3 regions of the Paenibacillus sp. AR247 genome follow, and region 2 is predicted to be linked to each of the others. Evidence: riboswitches for the same ligand, from Rfam matches in the RefSeq annotation. Region 2 holds a riboswitch; each other region holds the start of a gene.
What was found. Region 2 has a riboswitch for thiamine pyrophosphate ahead of CPT76_RS32275 (ABC transporter substrate-binding protein). Riboswitches for the same ligand answer to the same signal wherever they lie in the genome.
Positions count from the first base shown of each region.

Region 1: linked by a shared signal. The riboswitch ahead of tenA (thiaminase II) and the one ahead of CPT76_RS32275 (ABC transporter substrate-binding protein) in region 2 are both predicted to bind thiamine pyrophosphate.
Region 3: linked by a shared signal. The riboswitch ahead of thiE (thiamine phosphate synthase) and the one ahead of CPT76_RS32275 (ABC transporter substrate-binding protein) in region 2 are both predicted to bind thiamine pyrophosphate.

Region 1 covers NZ_PCZT01000009.1:1,217,604-1,222,425, reverse strand. The annotation lists gene CPT76_RS13785 (response regulator transcription factor) at 1-705, shown strand, start outside; gene CPT76_RS13780 (hypothetical protein) at 883-1,128, opposite strand; gene CPT76_RS13775 (class I SAM-dependent methyltransferase) at 1,361-2,083, shown strand; gene CPT76_RS13770 (YrdB family protein) at 2,190-2,516, shown strand; TPP riboswitch at 2,651-2,755, shown strand; partial or broken gene tenA (thiaminase II) at 2,895-3,594, shown strand; gene thiM (hydroxyethylthiazole kinase) at 3,591-4,439, shown strand; gene thiD (bifunctional hydroxymethylpyrimidine kinase/phosphomethylpyrimidine kinase) at 4,436-4,822, shown strand, end outside.
Region 2 covers NZ_PCZT01000024.1:291,132-295,953, reverse strand. The annotation lists gene CPT76_RS32290 (ABC transporter ATP-binding protein) at 1-788, opposite strand, end outside; gene CPT76_RS32285 (ABC transporter permease) at 816-1,574, opposite strand; gene CPT76_RS32280 (thiamine-binding protein) at 1,571-1,864, opposite strand; gene CPT76_RS32275 (ABC transporter substrate-binding protein) at 1,919-2,968, opposite strand; TPP riboswitch at 3,169-3,281, opposite strand; gene CPT76_RS32270 (VOC family protein) at 3,356-3,742, opposite strand; gene CPT76_RS32260 (CGNR zinc finger domain-containing protein) at 4,273-4,533, opposite strand; partial or broken gene CPT76_RS42360 (hypothetical protein) at 4,559-4,783, opposite strand.
Region 3 covers NZ_PCZT01000002.1:397,047-401,868, reverse strand. The annotation lists gene CPT76_RS02390 (YeaH/YhbH family protein) at 74-1,030, opposite strand; TPP riboswitch at 1,269-1,378, shown strand; gene thiE (thiamine phosphate synthase) at 1,522-2,169, shown strand; gene thiS (sulfur carrier protein ThiS) at 2,153-2,350, shown strand; gene CPT76_RS02375 (thiazole synthase) at 2,359-3,138, shown strand; gene thiO (glycine oxidase ThiO) at 3,165-4,319, shown strand.

The DNA.
Region 1 (4,822 bases), on a different contig from region 2:
CGGAGCACTGAGCTGTCCGGCAAACGGACGGATTACCGCATCCCGGTGGAAGACATCCGGAAGACGGCCAACCTGCTCGGACTGGATCGGGATGCCGAGCTGAGCCGGCTGCTGCAGCATATTTTCGATATCCGGACGATTCTTCAATATGATATCGGGTATCTGGAAGGGATAAGCCATGCTTTTAACGAGCATGTATTCGACCAGGTGTTTCAAACCTATGGCGAGGAATCCGTCGACATTTTAAAACTCCACAAGCAGGTGGGGAATCTGTACAACTTCAACCATTTTCATGATTATTTCCATAGTTTGGAGAGCCTGCTCTTCCTGCTGAGCGATTATGTGAAACGGATGCGGTCGATGCATTTTGACCAGAGCGAGATTCAGCGGGCGATCGTCTATATCGAGGAGCATTTTCATGAAAACTTGAATATGGCCGTCGTTTCCAATCATGTCTCATTGAATTATTCGTATTTCAGCCAAGCTTTCAAGGAGTATACAGGGGAGACGTTTGTCAGCCACTTGCGGAAGCTGCGGATCCGTAAGGCCAAGGAGCTGCTCGGCAGCACGGACCTGAAAGTGTACGAAATCAGCGAGCGGGCCGGGTTCGAGAACGTGAAGCACTTTACCAAGGTCTTCAAGGAAATGGAGGGCGTTGCGCCGCTCGAATACCGCTCGCAGCAGGAGGCGCTAAGGCGGAGGTGAACAAAAATTGCCGGGACGATGGGCATCCTGTAGCAGAAGGCATTGCCCTTCAGAGACGTGAAAACCGCTGAAAGCAAATAAATCAAGCGTAACAGGCTGCCGAGAGGCAGCCTGTTACTGTTACTGGACGAGTAATGAGGAGTCGTGATGCTAAGCATGAAAACCAGAATCTAGGGGTCATGATGTCGACCTCGGATGGCCACGGCGAGCCAATCCACGCTTCATCCCGTAAATGAGGAGATCAACCGCCGCCCCGATGATGACAGCCATGACGATGGAGAGAAGATACGCCGGGAACCGTAAGGGGATAAAGTAGCTGTTCGTTACGAAGGCATGTTTATCGGACAGCCAGCCCGAGTACACCGGGTCATGCAGCAAGGATTCAAGCAAGGGATTCAGCCGGATCAGTATGATGTTGGCCAAGCCCTGTCCGGAGGCATCCAGTATGCATGTGAGAATCATACATAACGTGAGCCAAAAAGAAACGCTTTTTAACAAAGACATTCCCCGCCTTCAAACTTGTTCTTGTCATTTATAACGCATCCTGCCGCAACTAAGTTCTGCACAGCTTACATAAAGCTGGTTTATTTATATCCAACCTTTCTGTTGGTTGGTATAATATGGTGGAGAATAGCGAGTCTACGGAGGTGGTTGCATGAAAGAGAGGGTGCTCGAGGCTTATACCAAGCTCGCCAAGGACTATGAACTGCATACCGATTCGGACAGCGGCGCCAACGCATACTACGAGCGTCCGGCCATGCTGGAGCTGCTGCCAACGGATATGTCCGGACTTCATGTCCTTGATGCAGGCTGCGCTGCAGGATGGTATACCGAGCAGTTCGTTTCCCGGGGCGCATTGGTATCGGCGATCGATTTCAGTCCCGATATGGTGGAGGCGGCCAAACGGAGAGTCGGCAGTCAAGCGGAGATTCGGGTTCACGATCTAAGCGAACCGCTGCCATACGGAGCCGATAAGTTCGACTTGATTCTCAGTTCGCTGACGCTGCATTACATCGAAGACTGGGATCCTTTGTTCCGTGAGTTTCAGCGGGTATTGAAGCCTGGAGGAACGTTTTTGTTTTCGGTGCATCATCCGTTTATGGACTTTACCGTTTTTAAGAGACCGGATTATTTTGCACGGGAGCTGCTTGTAGACTGGTGGACGAAGAAAGAGGCAGGCAGCGTTGAAGTGACGTTCTTCCGCAGACCCCTGCAGGAAATCGTCAATATGACGTCAAGCTGGTTTGTACTGGACCGGCTTGTCGAACCAAGGCCCGTTCCCGAGTTTCTGGAGCGGCTGCCGGAGTCGGCCGACTTCTACCAGCGGATTCTGCATCACCCGCATTTTTTAATTGTGAAAGCTCACAAGCCGGAGTGAGAGGGGAAAAGTTTTCGCCGCGAGAGGCAAGAAACAATCGGCATAATTTTACTGAGAATGGCTTCATTCCAAAGGCCCTGACCGGCCCAAAATGGAGGGTTTGGCAATGATTGTGATCGACCTTATCTTTTTTCTAATGGAGCTGTGTGCACTGGCAGCCTTTTGCCTGTGGGGATTTAAATTGGATACCGCCTTGTGGATCCGTATCGTGGCAGGAATAGGTTCGCCGGTCGTTGTTGCTGTTTTTTGGGGCATGTATGTCGCACCGAAAGCGACCTTCCCGGTGACGCTTCCCGTCCGGGCTGTGCTGCAGCTGATCGTATTCGGTCTGGCCGCGGCTGCGCTGTACGGATCGGGTTATCGAACGGCAGCTATCATTTATGCCGCTGTCGTCATCGTCGTGATGATCCTTTCATACGCGTTGAAAAGATAAACACTTGAAGGTGGAAGGAGATCCGCATAAACGATCGACAAGCTTTTTCCCGGTATCCCGCCGGCAGCTTTTTTTGTTTGACAACACCGGCAAACGGAGCTACAGTTAATCATGAACTTGTAAAATATCATACGAAAATCCACTAGGGGAGCTGCGGAGGCAGCTGAGACAAGTGATCGCTTGGACCCTTTGAACCTGATCCGGTTAATACCGGCGGAGGGAAGTGGAGCAGGCCTTTACATACGCAACTTTCTTGATGAGATACATTCAGGATGACACTGCAAATAGCGGCCGCTCCATTTCGGGGCGGCTTTTTTGTGTTGGCTTCCCCGCGCTCGAACATGCGATTTTCGTCAAAATTAACGGAGGTGCATTATCATGGCCCGGTTTACCGAAGAATTGAGACATGCGGCAGATCCCATTTATCAAGCGATCTTCAAGCATCCGTTTGTACGGGGGATTGCGGAAGGTACCTTGTCCAAGGAGCAGCTGATTCACTATGTGAAGCAGGATTTTGAATACCTGAATGCCTACATCCGGATCTATGGCATTGCCATATCCCGATGCGATTGCCGGCAGACGACCGCGCTTTTTAACGAACAGATTTCGTTTATTTTGAACAGCGAAACGCATCCCCACCAAAAACTTTTGTGATGTCGCCGGTGTTGCATATGAGGAACTGCAAGGCTATCCGCTGGCTCCATCGGCCAATCATTACATCCGGCATATGCTGAACGTTGCCCACGAGGGGGGACTTGAGGATATTGTAGCTGCGCTGTTACCTTGCCCGTGGACCTATACGGAAATCGGCCAACGTCTGCTGGAGGAAGTCCAACCGGAGAAATCCCATCCGTTTTATGAATGGATGCACTTTTACGGAGACCGGGAAAGCGGCGTAACGGTACAGCTGCGGCGGCTGCTCGACGAATGGGCGGAGGGTCTTCCTCCCGCAAGAAAAAAACGGCTGATGGAGCATTTTCTGACCAGCTGTCAGCTGGAGTACATGTTCTGGGATATGGCGTTTACGCTTGAGGATTGGCCGGTTTCCCTGGCTGCAGCGGAAGGGGTGGGACGATGACCGCCGATATGTTTCCGTCCGGACTTATCCAGCTTCCTTTACGGATAAAAGAGCAGCGTCCGCTCATTCACAACATGACGAATGTGGTCGTGACCAACTTTACGGCCAACGGCCTGCTTGCCCTTGGCGCCTCTCCGGTTATGGCCTATGCCAAAGAGGAGGTGGCCGATATGGCCCGGGTCGCCCAAGCCGTCGTCCTGAATCTCGGAACCCTGAGCAGCGAATTGGTGGAGGCGGCGGTCATCGCCGGCCGATCGGCAAATGATCATGGCGTTCCGGTGTTCCTGGATCCCGTCGGCGCGGGAGCGACCGCATTTCGCACGGAGGCTGCGCTGCGGATTTTGCGCGAGGTCCGTGTGTCACTGGTTCGGGGCAACGCAGCGGAGGTTGCCCATCTCATTGGTGAAACCGGCGCGATAAAAGGTGTCGACGCAGGGGAGGCCGGGGAGGCCGCTCCCGCCGACTTGGCGGCACGGGCGGCACACCGTCTGGGGACGCTCGTCGCCATTACCGGGCAAGAAGATGTGATCACCGACGGAACGAGGGGATACTTGATCCGGGGCGGACATCCGATGCTGACCCAAGTCACGGGGACTGGCTGCTTGCTGACATCGGTGATCGCCGCTTTTGGAGCGGTCGAATCCGATCTGCTGTCCGCTGGCGCGGCCGCCTTGGCTTACTACGGTGAAGCGGCCGTTCGGGCATATGAGCGGACGGGTATTGAGGGGCCGGGAAGCTTCCAAATCGCTTTCCTCGACGCGTTGTCTGGGATGGACCGGCATCCTTTGGAGGAAGGAACCATTACGGCTCTTCTGGAGTCGGCAGGAAGGGGATTTGTACAATGAGCATCCCGAAAGCATTGACGGTAGCCGGTTCTGACAGCGGCGGCGGGGCAGGCATCCAGGCGGATATCAAAACGTTCCAGGAGCTCGGCGTATTCGGTATGTCGGCCATTACAGCCATTACCATTCAAAACACACTCGGGGTACAAGGCGTTTATCCGCTTCCTGCGGCTGCGGCAGCCGAACAAATGGATGCCGTGGGCACCGACCTCGGCGTGGATGCGGTCAAAACCGGCATGCTGTTCAGCGCGGATATTATTGAGGCCGTCGCAGGACGAATAGCCGCTTTTGGCTGGAGGAATGTGGTCGTCGACCCGGTTATGGTCGCCAAAGGCGGCGCGCGGCTGCTGCAGCAGGACGCTGTTGACGCGCTGAAGAACAAGCTG
Region 2 (4,822 bases):
GCCTGCATTTTTCGCTGCTCCTCGCGCATCCATTCGCTCAGCTGACGCTTCAGCTGCAGAAACTCGGGAGCCTCCGTCACTTCCTCGCGCCGCGGGCGCGGAAACGGCACGTCGATGGCGTGCAGCACCGCGGCCGGCCTGCTCGAGAAGACGTAAATACGGCTTGAGAGCAGCAGCGCCTCCTCGATGTTGTGCGTAATGAAGAGAACCGAGCGGCGGTTCTCTTCCCAAATGTCGAGCAGCCAGCGCTGCATGTCGCTGCGGGTCAGCGCATCGAGCGCGCTGAACGGCTCGTCCAGGCACATCAGCTCCTGCGGGCTGAGCAGCGCGCGGAGAAAGGCCGCCCGCTGCTGCATGCCGCCCGACAGCGTATGCGGATGCGCCTTCTCAAAGCCGGCCAGGCCGACTTTGGCGAGCCAGCGCCGCGCGTCCTCACGGGCCTCCCGGCTGACAGTGCCGTGCACCTCCTGGGCCAGCAGCACATTGTCCTCGATCGTCCGCCAAGGGAACAGGGCGGGCTGCTGCGGCATGTAGCTGATATGCCCCTGCTGCCCGGTCACCTCGGCGCCGTTCATCCGGACGGTGCCGGCATCCGGGCGGGTCAGCCCGCCGATCACGTGCAGCAGCGTGCTCTTGCCGCTTCCTGACGGTCCGATGATGGACACGAATTCGCCTTGGCCCACGGTCAGCGAGATGTCGCTGAGTACCGGCAGCGTCCGGCGCTTCTCTTTGAAGCTTTTGCTGACGGAGTCGATCTCCAGTGCAGGCGTGGTTTCTTGATTTATCACGGCAATTCTCCTTTCCTGCCAGGCCCGCTAGCCCTGCTTCGGCTTCCAGCGGACGAACCATTTTTCGAGCAGCGCAATCAGCCCGAACATCAGCAGGCTCAGCACGACGATGATCATGATCGCCACGAACATGCGGTCGGTGCGGTAACCCGATTTTTGCAGCATCATATAATAGCCGATGCCCTTGTCGGCCCCCAGCCACTCGGCGATAATCGCACCCATGACACTGTAGGTGGCGGCGATTTTAATGCCGGAGAAGATGGAAGGGAGTGCGTGGGGCAGCTCCAGCTTGGCGAAAATTTGGCCCTTGCCCGCCCCGATCATGCGCATGTAGTTCATCATGACGGGATCGGTCTGCTTCAAGCCGCCCAGGGCGGCGACCGCCACCGGGAAAAAGCAGACGAGCGTGATGACGATCAGCTTGGGCAGGAGGCCGAAGCCGAACCAGATCATCAGCAGGGGGGCGAGGGCGATGGTCGGGATATTTTGGCTTAGAATGAGCAGCGGATACAGCGCCTGTTTTAAAAACGGAATCAAATGCAGAATCAGTGCGATGACCAGCCCGATGGCGGTTCCGATGGCGAAGCCGAATACGGTCAGCTTCAGCGTGGCCCATACATGCTCCCACAAGCCGCCGGAAGCGGCCGCGGCTTCCCGGGCGATGTCGCTCGGCGCAGGCAAAATCCATTGTTCAATATGGAACAGGGAGGTCAGCAGCTGCCACACGAGCAAAAAGAAGATGACCGCCACGAGGGGCGGCCATACGTTTTTCCACCAGCTTCTCATGGACGGTACTTCTCCGTCAGCTTGTCCATGCTGATTCCGCCGGGATTATGGGCGATTTTGACCTGGGAGATGATACTCGGGCTGCCTGCGGCCACCAGAGCTTCGTGCATTTTGCGCACGACGTCCAGCAGCTCCTCCAGCTCGCCCTCCATCGTCGTTTCCAGCGGGTGCACCTCATGCTTCACGCCGGACTGCTGAATGACCTCAATGGCACGGTCGACGTAGGCGTAAGAGTCTTCGTTGCCCGGCGTCTTCGGGATCACCTGAATGCTTAACAGCGTATTGGCCATGCGAATCAACTTCCTCTCCTGATAAGATTACGTGTATTTTTGGTTGGATGCGGCTTATTGTTCCGGCAAAAAGTCGTTCGTGTACGCGCTCTTCACGTCCAGCGGCTTGTCCAGCAGCTTGTGATCGTACATCCAGTCGGAATAGCCCTTCCAGATTTGTTCCTTCTGCTCGCCCCAGCGGGCTGCGTCGTCCTGATATTTAGGACTTAACCATTTCTGGCTTTCGATCACCAGCTGCTTATCGAGGTCCGGCACGTCCTTCAGCAGCAGGTTGGCAGCTTCTTCGGGCTTGTCGATCGCGTACTGATAACCTTTGGCGGTCGCGCGCATAAACGCTTTAACCAGCTCAGGGTCGTCCTTGATCTGCTTCTCGTTCGTTACGAGAACCGGCGTGTAGTAGTCCAGCTTCTCGGAATAATCTTTGACATACAGCATGTCCAGCGGCTCGCCGCGCAGCTTCGCCTCGATACCAGTCCAGCCGTAGAAGATCCAGGCGAAGTCGATGTCCCGCTTCACGGCGGTAAAATAATCGGCGTCGCCCATGTTGACGATTTTCACCTTCTTCACGTCCGCCTTGTCGATCTCCATGATGGAGCCCATGACGGCTTCCTCCACAGGGGAGCCCCAGCCGCCGTAGGTTTTGTCTTCAAAATCCTTCGGCGTCTTGATGCCCCGGTCCACCGGTGCGGCAAAGCCCGACGTATTGTGCTGGATGACCGCGGCGATGGAGACGAGCGGCACGCCCTGCGTGCGGGCCTGGGTCACGCTCTCCTGATAGCTTACGCCGAAGGGTGCCTTGCCGGAAGCGACCATGGCATCGGCGCCGGTGGAGCCCGGCTGCACGATTTCGACGTTCAAGCCTTCTTCTTTATAGTAGCCCAAGTCTTTGGCAGCGTAGAGCCCAGTGTGGTTCGTGTTGGGCGTCCAGTCGAGGACGACTTTGACGTCCTTCAGCGGCTTCGCTGCGGTGTTATCCTGGCCTGCCGTGCTGTCGGAAGCGGATGTGCCTTCTCCGCTGCCCGTATTGTTCTGGCCGCCGCCGCATCCGGCAAGCGCCAGTACGAGCATGCAGACCAGCAGCAGTCCGATGGATTTGTTCTTCATGGCTTTCTCTCTCCTTTGATGTCCGGCCGTTCTTATTCTCTCTGTGGAAGCATCGACCGGTGATCCCCTCTCCCCCGTTATACTTTAGAATCGTAAGCCGATCTGAGTGACTGAATCATAGAAGCTTTTTTCACTAGTATGAATGAAAAAAGCGCCCCGTAAACGGGACGCTTCATATGCGCAAGATCAGCACGGCTTGTATGCCGTGACAAACGGTTTCCTACGCTGGCATTACCCAGATCAGGTTAAAAGGGTCAGTATCTTGAAGGGATACAATCTCAGCCGGCCAATTCCAGCACCCCGGATTCTATAAGGTTTTTGGGTTGTTTTCCTCCCATATTATAGTCCATCCCCATGGGGGTGTCCAGACATCCGCCCGATTCCAGATTATCTCTGGAAAAATTCGATCCATTCTTTTTCCGGACCATAGATAAAGAAATATTGGTATCCGTTGGGCAGGGTCACGATTTCCTGATCGATCAGCTCCACGCCGTCGAGCGCCTGGATCCGCTCAAATTCCTTCTGAATGTCGTCGACATGGATCGCAAAATGGTGCACCGTGCCTTCGGCAGGCAGGTCGTAGCTGTAGCCTTGAATGAGCTCGATTTCCGTCTCGTCGCTGCCCCCGAAACCGAGAAACGCCAGCTGGAACACGCCATTGGTGTGCGTCAGCCGGCCTTTCAGCTCCAGGCCCACGATCTCGGTATAAAATCGGATGGTTGATTCCAAATCCCGTACGACGATGCCGACATGATCCAAACGTTTATTAGCCATATGTATAAGCTCCTTTTCACTTATAAGTAATGGGTTTGCCCTAAATTAAGGCCATTATAGCATTTAAATCCGAGTTGTAAGACAACTTTATGCAAACATCATTGTTTATAAATTATAGGCTGTTTGGTGGCTTCGTTAGGTATTGAAACAGTCAGGAACGGGGGAGAGGGTCCTGAAAAAAATAATTGCAGCATGGCTTTTCATGTGTATGTTGACAGCATGTACCGGGCCAACGTCTGGCGGAGGGGACATAACGATACTCGATAAGCAGCTCATTGGCTCGACATATTGGATTGTCGCCGAGAAAACCCATAGTAAAGAAGAAGGGCCAGTTAAAATTAAAGTCGATAATGAAAACACTTGGAACTTGTTAGAGGTCGGAAGAACGTACCTATCGACATACTCCTACAAGTCGTTGGACAAAGGAGCTAAACTGCTGAGTGTCCGCCATATCAATGAAGGGCAGTCAGCAACGAAATAGAACCATTAAAAAAAGCCCGGGATGTCCATCAGACGATCCCAGGCTTATTTTAGTTCCCGCGCTGCTTCTTTTTCGCATAAAATTCGGCCGCCTTATGGCGGTTGCCGCAAGTTTCCATGCTGCACCAGCGCCGCTTGCCGCTCTTGGAGGTGTCCACAAAGTGCAGGATGCAGTCGTCATGCTCGCAGATCCGGATGCGGTCCGAAGATACGCTTGCCAGCGTCTCGAACAGGGAGCGGACGATGGGGTACAGCACGCCTTGGACGGCGTTTTGCCCGTAGGTGATGAGATGGGGGGGTGCCCTGTGCATCCCGCTCGGCCCGAAGCGCCACGTCTAACCGTGACGCTTCGGCTTCCATGGCGGCGAATGCCTCGATCCGACAAGGGTACCACCATGGGTCCAGATCTTCTAGAACGTGCCGGCACACGCCGCGCAGACGGAGCAGTTCGGGCAGCAGGTCTTCCCGCGTCACAGCTGAAGCTGCCCCTGGGGTATTGTTCAAGCCGTGCAATTCATTATCGTGGAGCCATTCGTCTAAATAACCTGGCTCCTCCAGCATATCCGTGACCCGGTGCTCCCGCATGCGCACCGTATTGGC
Region 3 (4,822 bases), on a different contig from region 2:
GGTTACTCAGCGTAACGGGACAACGACCTTTTTATATGCCATAATTTTGCGTTCCAGGAGACGGTCCTTCGGCTTAGGTCAGTGCGCCTTCCTGCTTTTTAAAGAACGTACGCAGCGCCTGGTAGACCTCGCCCTTTTCCTTGATGACGTAATACATGAACTGGTCGAGCTTGATATTCCGGTACGCGGACATCAGCGTGCTGCTCCGGTTGTACTGGTTGACCTCCCCGTAACCGAACATGTTGCTGACTTTAAGCAGCTCGCCAATCAGCCGCACGCAGCGTTCGTTATCAGAAGTCAAGTTGTCGCCGTCCGAGAAATGGAACGGATAAATATTGTACTTGGCGGGCGGGTAGCGCCGGTCGATAATTTCCAGCGCTTTCTGGTAGGCGGACGAGCAGATCGTGCCCCCGCTTTCGCCCCGGGTAAAGAAATCTTCTTCGGTGACTTCTTTGGCCTCCGTATGGTGGGCCACAAAGACGATATCGACCTTTTCGTATTGGCGGCGCAGGAAGCGGGTCATCCAGAAGAAGAAGCTGCGCGCACAGTATTTTTCAAACGTGCCCATCGACCCGGACGTATCCATCATCGCAATGATGACTGCGCTGGAATGGGGAACGACGACGTCCTCCCACGTTTTGTAGCGCAGATCGTCGGGGCTGATATGGTGAATTCCCGGCTTGCCGCTAGTGGCGTTGCGCCGCAGATTTTCCAGGATCGTCCGCTTCTTGTCGATGTTGGACTGCATGCCTTTTTTGCGGATGTCGTTGAACGTGATCGATTCGGTTTCGACTTCCTGCTGCTCTTTCGGCTTAATGAAACGGTATTCATCGAGGCTCCGGATGGGTACCTTGATGATTTGCTTACCGTCCGACATCACGATGTTTTCTTCTGTGATCAGGTCGGGCAGGTTCTGCTTGATGATTTCCTTAACCTTCTCCTGATGGCGGACCTGATCCTGGTACCCTTTCCGGTGCAGTGACCAGTCCTCCTTGGACACCACAAACAGCGAATGATCGTCTGATGGCATGTTCAGGCACCTCCCATGTTCCCATACTCAGCACAAACTTTGGCTTGTTAAACATTTATATTCACGGGCGGGGACGATATGTGATGACGCAAGAGATAAAATAAGAAGTTCGCCGCACCCAAATATATGAAATTTTGCGAGAATCGCTGCTATGGATGAGAAAGGCGTTCCGATGCCGGCGATCTCACTCTGGCTATTGCCAAAAGTCAGCAGTTTGGGCTATAGTGGTTGTGAAATTAAATAGGAATGCGGGTGCTGGATGAAGTCCGGCTGAGATGGCAGCCTTATGCTGCGGACCGTTAATCTGATCCAGGTAATGCTGGCGTAGAGAATATCATTCGAATTGCGGTGCCATTCGTGTATTTCTCGAATGGTTTTTTTGTGTTAACCGGGTAAGAGGGCGCTTTCGCAAGATGAGGGCTTACCCTTCGCGATGATAGAAGCCGGCATGAAATGGAGGGAAAGGCAAAGGGAAGAGAGGAGAAGCAGTCATGGTCGATTTTCGTCTGTATGCGATTACCGGCGAGACGTTCCATCCGGGACGCCGGCTGGTGGACGTGATGGAGCAAGCCATTCGGGGAGGGGCGGACATCGTTCAATTCCGCGACAAAACAAGCGGCAGGGAAGAGCTGCTGCGCAAGGCGGCGGAGCTGCGGGAGCTGACCCGCCGCTACGGTGTTCCTTTTATCGTGAACGATCACGTTGATATCGCGATGGAGGTGGACGCCGACGGGATTCACCTCGGTCAAGGCGATATGCCGATCGCGGAAGCCAGAAAGCTTGTCGGCTCCAAGATCATCGGCATATCCACCCATGCAATTTCGGAAGCGCAGCTCGCCGAAGCGGAAGGGGCGGATTATATCGGCGTCGGGCCGATCTATGCGACGGCTACGAAAGCCGATGTGGTGGATCCGGTCGGTCTTTCGTACATTCGGGAAGTCGCCGGGGTCATCAAGATCCCTTTTGTGGCGATTGGCGGCATCAAGCTGGGCAACGTGGACGAAGTGATCCGGGCCGGTGCGAGCCGCGTCTGCGCTGTGAGCGAAATCGTCGGCAGCCCTGACCCGGAAGCGGTATGCCGGGCGTTCATTCACAAGCTTGAAGGTAGAGGAGGAGCGGCGGATGGAACTGGTCATTAACGGAACAAAGCGGGAGCTGGCGGCCGAGACGGTAGCCGATGTCCTCCGCCTGCTGGGGCTGTCCGGCAGGCCGGTCATGGTGGAAGCGGACGGACAGGTGCTGAAGATCGAGCAGTGGGAGACGACTCCGGTTGTGCCTGGAATGAAGCTGGAGCTGGTCCATTTCGTAGCGGGAGGTTGAGGGGAAAAATGAGCAGAGATAATTGGCAGGTTGGCGGACAGGAACTGTCGTCGCGGTTATTTTTGGGGACCGGGTTGTTCCCCGATCCTTATGTGCAGATGGAGGCGATCAAAGCTTCGGGAACCGAGGTGCTGACGTTCGCTATCCGCCGGATCCATCTCGATTCGGTGGAGGATGACTCCATTCTGCAGCATGTGGAGCCCCAGAAATACATCTATCTTCCCAACACGTCCGGGGCGACAACGGCTGATGAGGCGGTCCGGATTGCCCGCCTGGCGCGGGCTTCGGGACTCAGCGACTGGATCAAGGTGGAGATTAGCGCCAATAAGCGGACGCTCCTGCCCGATCCGATTGAAACGTTAAAAGCGACGGAAATATTGGTCAAGGACGGTTTTACGGTACTGCCGTATATCTCCGACGATCCGGTGATCTGCAAAAAGCTGGAGGATGCCGGGGCAGCCGCGGTTATGCCCGGCGCAGCGCCTATCGGGACCGGCCTCGGCATTCTGAATCCGTACAATCTCGGATTGATCGTGGAGGAGCTGTCGGTCCCTGTCATCGTGGATGCGGGGCTGGGGACGGCCAGTGACGTGGCGCTCGCGATGGAGCTGGGGGTCTCCGGCATTCTGATGAATACCCCGGTGGCCAAAGCCAAAGATCCCGTGATGATGGCCCGGTCGATGAGGCTGGCGGTTGAGGCGGGGCGTTTGGCTTACTTGTCCGGGCGGATTCCGAAGAAGAAATATGCTTCGGCCAGCAGCGGCCTGGAATCGCTCGTCATCGAATAAAAAAGGATGGACAGGGGGCTGTAACAATGAGCGGAGACATCATCGTCATGGGCGGCGGCATCATCGGATTATCCTGCGCGCTGGAGCTGCGCCGCCGCGGCCTGCACGTCACGCTGCTCGAAAAGGGACCCTGCGGTGGGCAGGCCTCCGGCGCGGCGGCAGGGATGCTCGCTCCGTATTCAGAGAACGTGGAGTCGCCGGACGAGTTCTTCCGGTTGTGCCGCGAGAGCTTGTCGCTGTATCCGCAATGGCAGCAGGCGGTGAAGGACATCTCCGGCGTCTCCTTCGAATATGCCGAAACCGGCAGCTTGTACATCGCGAGGCACGAGGCGGATTTGCTTGCGCTGGAGAGCCGGTTGGAATGGCAGCGGAGCTGGGGCTCCGGTAGCGAAATATTAACGGGGAGCGCGCTGTTCGATGCCGAGCCGGGACTGACCCGCGAGGCAGTTGCCGCCTTGTGGACTCCGGTGGAGAGCCATGTGTATGCCCCGGATTTGACGGAAGCGGTCAAACGGGCCTGCCTGGCCTCCGGCGTGCAGATTCATGAGCATCTTGGCCTGATCGAGCTGGCTGAATGGCGGGAGCGGGTTGCGCTGAGGGCTCAGAGTGGCGAGCGGTTTGAAGCGGACCGGCTGCTGATCAGCACCGGTGCGTGGGTACAGGAGATGTCGGAACCCCTCGGTATCCGGATTCCTGTACATCCGATCCGGGGGCAAATTTGCGCCTACACTTGGAACGAGGAGCGCGAGCCGCTTCGGCATCTGGTGTTCACCAGCCAGGGATACCTGGTCCAAAAAGCAAACGGAACGCTCGTGTGCGGCGCCTCGGAGGATATCGCCGGGTTCGACACGTCCGTCACGGACAAAGGGATCCGTCGGCTGACGGAGTGGAACAAGCAAGTGCTGCCTGTTCTTAGTGAGGTGCAGCCGTTTCACCGCTGGGCGGGACTGCGCCCGGCGGTGCTGGACGGCCGGCCGCTGATTGGGCGGCTGGACGACGCCGGCCATATTTTTGTGGCCGCGGGTCATTATCGCAACGGCATCCTGCTCAGCCCGGTCACGGCCGCGCTGATCGCCGATAGCGTGGAGGGCAAGCCGCTGCCGGAGTGGTGTGGAGCGTTCCGGCCGAACCGGTTCGGTGAGGTGCAGGCGGGCGCTTTTTCGGACAAAATAAAGGATTGACGTCGTTAAATATTGATTGTTCTAGCTAATAAAAGTACGGACAATATAAAGTTATTCGTTTGGCATGAAGCACATGGCAAAGCAGGAATGCATTCCTGCTTTGTTTTTTTGTGTCGGGCGTCGCAAAAGCTATTTGCAGCACGTGCATCTTATATATCCATTAAACCCATATAATTGAAGTGATGATGTATTAGTGACAATTAATGACAAATTTTGCGAAAATCCTGTAGTATACTGCAAGTAGTCCTATGCTAAATAGGAAAGAAGTTTCACAGTAATACATAAGGAGGTGTGGCTGCTTAGGGCCACGCGTGGGCAAGCAGTCCCGTCGGTTAAGAAAACATATTTTTTAGCAAGAGAGTTTAGTATTAGAGCTACAAAGAGAACAGCAGCACAGACGGTCCGGGAAGAAGTAGAAAGTTAGATTATACCAGAATGTCAGGGAGGATAAGGAAGCTAGAGGATCAGGGGATTTGAGGAAATAGGAAATTCAAGAAACTGCA